One region of the Streptococcus raffinosi genome, then DNA from elsewhere that is predicted to be linked to it. Evidence: predicted binding sites of a transcription regulator. Region 1 holds the regulator's gene; the other holds the start of a gene.
The links. The regulator NrdR, encoded in region 1, represses ribonucleotide reductase genes. The targets are predictions, from matches to a motif close to ACACNATATATNGTGT.
Positions count from the first base shown of each region.

Region 2: the regulator NrdR is predicted to act here: its motif matches at 1,067-1,082, upstream of nrdH (glutaredoxin-like protein NrdH).

Region 1 is NZ_JASUZV010000007.1:49,861-53,293, reverse strand. Features, by position in the region: gene QRD39_RS05865 (response regulator transcription factor) at 1-99, shown strand, start outside; gene QRD39_RS05860 (HAMP domain-containing sensor histidine kinase) at 96-1,625, shown strand; gene nrdR (transcriptional regulator NrdR) at 1,747-2,226, shown strand; gene QRD39_RS05850 (replication initiation and membrane attachment family protein) at 2,223-3,398, shown strand; gene dnaI (primosomal protein DnaI) at 3,402-3,433, shown strand, end outside.
Region 2 is NZ_JASUZV010000005.1:68,564-71,996, forward strand. Features, by position in the region: gene acnA (aconitate hydratase AcnA) at 1-900, opposite strand, end outside; gene nrdH (glutaredoxin-like protein NrdH) at 1,222-1,446, shown strand; gene nrdE (class 1b ribonucleoside-diphosphate reductase subunit alpha) at 1,538-3,433, shown strand, end outside.

The sequences.
Region 1 (3,433 bases):
GTTTATATTCGTTACTTGCGTGGAAAAATTGATGTTCCAGGCAAAGAATCATATATTCAAACGGTACGAGGCATGGGTTATGTTATTCGTGAAAAATGAGTAAATTACAAGATAAATTATTCGGTAAAGTAACCATTAGAAAAAAGTTGACCATGACAACTGCTGTGGTCTTCTTTCTTGTATTGTCGATGTTCACACTCGTTGTTGTTTTTTCAGCTAATATGCTTCTTTTGCAACGTGAACGTCAAAATGTAAATGCTACCATCTCAAAGGTTGTTACATACATTGAAAAAGACTGGGATTCTGATGAAGAATTAAGTCCGGAACCGCTCTTAGCTGCCCTTTACTCGCCTAAAAATATCTATGCATCGATTATTAATGGCGTGCTTTCTGAAAAGCATTCTCTGGATGGTCAAGTTGCGATTTCTAATAAACTCTATTCAAATCAGTCAGTCTTTGTTTATGACAAAAAAGGAACGTTTATCTTTACCTCTGAGGAGAATACAGATTCTCCACCAGGCATGTCTGAGGTTAACAAACTAAAGTCAGTGTCTTATAAGGGAAAACGTGGCTTCTTGCTAGAGGTTCCGATTTATGGTAAGGATAAAAAGACAATAGTTGGTTATGCCCAAATCTTCCATGATTTGGAATTCTATTATGCCCTCAAAGAGCGTCTGATTTTCTTATTGATTTTCCTTGAAGTAGGGATGACGGTCTTGGTCATCGCAGCGACTGTCGTTGTCTTGACATCTATTCTTCGTCCGATGAGACAGTTGCACGAGACTATGGGGGTTATCACCGATTCACCAAGCGATTTGGAGCTCCGTTCTAAGATTGAAAGTCATGATGAAATTGGTGATTTGGCGGTTAACTTTAACCGTATGATGGATAAAATTCAAGAGAATAATCAGATGCAGATGCGCTTCTTGAGTGACGTGAGTCACGAGTTGCGTACTCCGATTGCCGTTATCAAGGGACATATGGACCTCTTGCAACGTTGGGGTAAAAATGACCCTGAGATTTTGGAAGAAAGTCTTGAGGCTGCAAGCCATGAGGCCAACCGTATGACCATTATGATCAATGATATGTTGGATTCTATCCGAGTTAAGGGATCCTTTGAGAATCATAGAAATGACACTTGTGATTTGAATTCTTCAATTCGTACGGTTATTGGGAACTTCCGTGTTTTGCATGAAGATTACCAATTCTATCTCAATGACTTTGAAAGTTCTGAGCGTCCAGCACAGATTTACAGCCAACACTTTGAACAGGCTATCACAATTTTGATTGATAATGCCGTCAAGTATTCACCTGTTGACAAGGAAATCCAGGTAACAATTAAAGCTCTGGAAAATGAAATGCTGGTACAGGTACAAGATAATGGTGAAGGAATTTCTAAAGAGGACATAGAACATATCTTTGAGCGCTTCTACCGTTCAGACAAGGCACGTAATCGTACTACAACTCAATCTGGTGTGGGTATTGGTTTATCAATCCTTTACCAAATTGTGGAAGCTTACCGATGCCGTATTGAAGTTAGTTCTGAATTGGGTGTCGGTACACGTTTCGACCTCTATATTCCTTTTGCAGGGGCAGAAACTACGTCACCACAACTTGAACTTTAAGTAAGAAAAAATGAGTGCTATAGCGACTCTCTTCATAAGCATGTCCTAGCTTAGGGCGTGCTTTTTACGTGCTTTTATGGTAAAATAGAGTACCGAATTTCGAAGATTGGTGGTGAAATGCATGCGTTGTCCAAAATGTCAACATAATAAATCTAGTGTTATCGATAGCCGTCAGGCAGAGGATGGAAATACCATTCGTCGTCGTCGGGAGTGTGATACGTGTCACACTCGTTTTACAACATTTGAGCGTGTGGAGGAAGTTCCACTTTTAGTTGTCAAAAAAGACGGTACGCGTGAACAATTCTCTCGTGATAAGATTTTCAATGGTATCTTGATGAGTGCACAAAAACGCCCAGTTTCTAGTGAGGATATTGAAAATGCTATAACTCGGATTGAGCAAAACATTCGCCGCAACCATGATGGAGAGGTTGATAGCGAGGTTATTGGGAATTTAGTCATGAAAGAACTCGCTGATCTTGATGAGATTACCTATGTCCGTTTTGCCAGTGTTTACCGTTCTTTCAAAGATGTTGATGAAATTGAAGAGTTACTTCAAGAAATCACCAAGACAGTACGTGCGAAAAAAGAGTCTAAAAAATGAGACCTATTGAAGAATTTGTCTATGTTGGCAATCAGGTTATCGTTCCCGATCAGGCAAGTTTAATGCGTTGCTACTACCCCATTATTGGGAGTGAGGGTTACGCTCTTTACCAGTATTTTGTGGCTTTCTATGACAATGGAAATCACCGTCATAAGTTTGCGGCTATTTTGAATCACCTCAATTTTGGCATGCAGCCCCTCAAGGAGGCTCTGGCCGTCCTGACAGCGGTGGATCTTTTAGCCTTCTACCAATCACCCCAAGGAATTTATGTTGTTGAGCTTAAGTCTCCTTTATCCATTGAGCAATTCCTCAAGCATGCGGTTTACAGCTCGCTTTTGGAACAGAAAATTAGCGAACCATCAGTAGATGCTTTAAAACCGGCAAGTCTACACGGTTTGCAAGATTTATCCAAACGTTTTTCAGATGTCTTTACAGATGAGCGTTTGGCTCAAAAGACCGTGTCAGACATCAAGCCTAAGAATTCATTTGATTTAACTAGCTTCAGAAATCGGATGCAGGCCGATGGTCTTGTCTTTACAGATGAAAAGACAGATGTGCCTGAAATCTATAAATTGTCTGAAATTCATCATATGAATTGGTATGATACCTATCTCTTGGCTAAAAAAACAGCTGTGAACCATCAGATTATTGTCAAGCGGATGCAGGTGCAATTAGAGCAGGCACAAGCTCAAAAATTGGGTGGTGACTCTGCTTTGACGGAGACTGAAGAAAAGATTCTTAAGGCGGTCAGGTCTGAAAAACCTATAGATTATCTACAAAGTGCCAAGGGTCCTGGTGGTGCTGTGACTAATTCTGAGAAGAAGATTCTCACAGACTTGGCACAAAGAGGCTTTATGGATGAGGTCATCAATCTCATGGTTGCCTATAGTTTGGGTAGGACACATTCAACCAATGTGAATAGAGAGTATATTTCTAAACTTGCTAATGATTTTGCCTTTAAGAAGATTATCAGTGCTGAACAAGGGCTTTTAGCTTTGCGTAGTGGTTACGATAAGAAATCAAAGCAAACTAAGGCTGATGCTAAGAAAAAAACAAATGTGCCGAGCTGGAGTGATCCTAATTATGACAATCAGACCAGCCAGGCCGATCAAGCCAAATTGGACGAAATTAGACGTCGTGCTTTGGCTAAACTAGAAAAAGGAAAGGAGTAGCCCATGGAAAGAGTTGGACAAACCCTCAACCGAGC
Region 2 (3,433 bases), on a different contig from region 1:
TTCCGGTGCCATATTAGCCACTGTAGCACGGTCAGCTAGAGATAAACTCTTCAAACCAGGACCAAAGTACTCAACGAATTTACCAACAACATTTTCAGAACGAAGCACCTGAGTAATCTTGAGGGCCAAATCGGTTGCCGTCGCAATTTTAGGCAGTTCTCCTGTCAAACGAACACCTATAACCTCTGGGATTGGGAAATAAGATGCTTCACCAAGCATTGCTGCTTCGGCTTCAATTCCTCCGACACCCCAACCAAGAACACCGATACCATTGATCATAGTTGTGTGACTATCTGTACCAAACATAGAATCTGGATACAAAAGCCCATCTTTTTCAATAATAACGTCACTTAAAAATTCAATATTAACTTGGTGGATGATACCTGTTGCAGGTGGAACGGCACGATAATTTTCAAAGGATTGTTCAGCCCACTTAAGAAATTCGTAACGCTCATTGTTACGCTTAAACTCCAAATTAATGTTATCTTCAAGAGACGTGCTACAACCATAAGAATCTACCTGAACAGAGTGGTCAATCACCAAGTCCACAGGAATCTCTGGATTAATAAGTTCTGCCTTTCCTCCATTCGCTACAATTGCATCACGCATGGATGCCAAATCAACAACAACAGGAACTCCGGTAAAGTCTTGAAGAATAACACGACTTGGTTTAAAAGGAACTTCCGAATTTATCGAAATATTCGGAAATTTCAAGATACTACTAATGTGAGATTCTGTAACATCAACACCGTCCTTTTTTCTTAAAAGACTTTCAAGTAATATTCTAATCGTATAGGGTAGGTTTTCTACCGTAACACCCTGCTTTGTCGCAACTTTTTCAATATCATAAAACGTAAAGTCTTGATCTTTTACAGTCAGATTTGAGCAATATTCTTGCATACTAGAACCTCCATTAGTTAAAAGTTTTTTTCATTTTATACCTATTTTTTCTAAAATACAAATGAAATTGGCATTTTCATGTCATAAAAGCTCACATAATTAGTTAGTTGACTCCTTTTTCCAATAAATATTGACTGGTGTCAAAAAACTTTAAAAAGGCTTAAAAACACAATATATGGGGTTGTGTTTGAATACTAAACACAAAATATTGTATTTTTGTCGGTTCAACCTCTTGATTTTTCCCTATATTTTGGGTATTCTATTAGAGTTCCAAAAGTGACCTTTAGTCACTTAAATTCATTATTAAAAGGAGTATTTGCAATGGCAAAGATTACATTGTTTTCAAAAAACAACTGCATGCAATGCAAAATGACAAAAAAATTCTTAGAAAAGGAGAATGCTGATTTCGAAGAAATCAACATTGATGAGCATCCAGAGAAAATTGATTATGTAAAAAGCCTTGGTTTCACAGCTGCTCCAGTTATTGAATCCGGTGATATCGTCTTTTCAGGATTTCAACCTGCAAAACTTAAAGAAATTCTCTAACTCTCAAGTTTTCATTATAGAAAGGAACTTGTTTGCTTAGTTTAAGGAATAAATCTTAATAAACCATTAAACTAAGTTTGGTATCAGTATTATGTCTTTAAAAAATCTTGGCGATGTTTCTTATTTCCGCCTCAATAATGAAATCAACCGTCCAATTAACGGTCAAATACCTTTGCACAAGGATAAAGAAGCCCTTCATGCCTTTTTCCTTGAAAATGTTAAGCCAAATTCAATGGCATTCAACAGCATCACAGAAAAAATTAATTACTTGATTGAAAATGACTATATCGAGTCTGAATTCATTGGGAAATACGAACCTGCCTTCATTGAGAAATTGTCTGCGGAAATTTACTCTCAAAATTTTCGTTTTCAATCATTTATGTCGGCTTACAAGTTCTATCAACAATACGCTTTAAAAACTAATGATGGCCAGTCTTATCTTGAAAGTATTGAGGACCGTGTTCTTTTTAATGCCCTCTACTTTGCTGATGGCGATGAACATCTAGCCAGTGATCTTGCTAATGAGATGATTCACCAACGTTATCAACCTGCTACTCCTTCCTTCTTGAATGCTGGGCGTAGCCGTCGTGGAGAACTTGTTTCATGTTTCCTTATTCAAGTAACTGATGACATGAATTCTATCGGACGTTCTATTAACTCAGCCCTACAGTTGTCACGTATTGGTGGTGGGGTAGGTATTAGTCTCTCTAACCTACGTGAAGCTGGTGCTCCTATTAAGGGGTATGCTGGTGCAGCTTCTGGTGTCGTGCCAGTAATGAAACTCTTTGAAGATAGTTTTTCTTACTCAAACCAACTTGGTCAACGTCAAGGTGCTGGAGTTGTTTATCTTAGCGTCTTCCATCCAGATATCTTAGCTTTTCTTTCTACTAAAAAAGAAAATGCCGATGAAAAAGTTCGTGTCAAAACTTTATCACTAGGTGTTACCGTACCTGATAAGTTTTACGAATTGGCACGTAAGAATGAAGAAATGTATCTCTTCAGCCCTTACTCTGTCGAAAAAGAATACGGGAAACCATTTAACTACATCGACATCACAGCTATGTACGATGAATTGGTTGCCAATCCCAATATCACAAAAACTAAGATTAATGCGCGTGAGTTAGAAACTGAAATTTCTAAACTCCAACAAGAATCTGGTTACCCATATATCGTCAATGTTGATACAGCTAACAGACATAATCCAATTGATGGTAAAATTGTCATGTCCAACCTTTGTTCTGAGATTCTCCAAGTTCAAACACCAAGTGAACTGAACGATGCACAAGAATTTGTGAAACTCGGTACAGACATTTCATGTAACCTTGGATCTACTAACATCCTTAACATGATGACATCGCCTGACTTTGGACGTTCTATCAAGGCTATGACGAGAGCACTTACTTTTGTTACAGATAGCTCTAGCATCGAAGCTGTACCATCTATAAAAAATGGTAACCAACAAGCTCATACCTTTGGTTTAGGTGCCATGGGGCTCCATTCTTACCTTGCTAAAAACCACATTGAATACGGTAGCCCTGAATCTGTTGAATTCACTAATATCTACTTCATGCTTATGAACTACTGGACTTTGGTTGAATCTAACAATATTGCCCGTGAACGTCAAGAAACCTTTGTTGGTTTTGAAAAATCTAAATATGCCGATGGTTCTTACTTTGATAAATACGTTACGGGACAGTATGTTCCTAAATCTGACCGTGTTAAAGAACTGTTCGATGGCCACTTCATTCCGCAAGCAAAAGATTGGGAAGAGCTTCGTGAGTTAGTTAAGAAAGATGGTCTCTATCATCAAAACCGCTTGGCAGTTGCACCAAATGGATCAATTTCTTATATTAACGACTGTTCTGCTTCTATCCACCCAATCACACAACGTATTGAAGAACGTCAAGAGAAGAAAATTGGTAAAATCTACTATCCAGCTAACGGACTCTCAACAGACACTATTCCTTTCTACACTTCAGCTTACGAC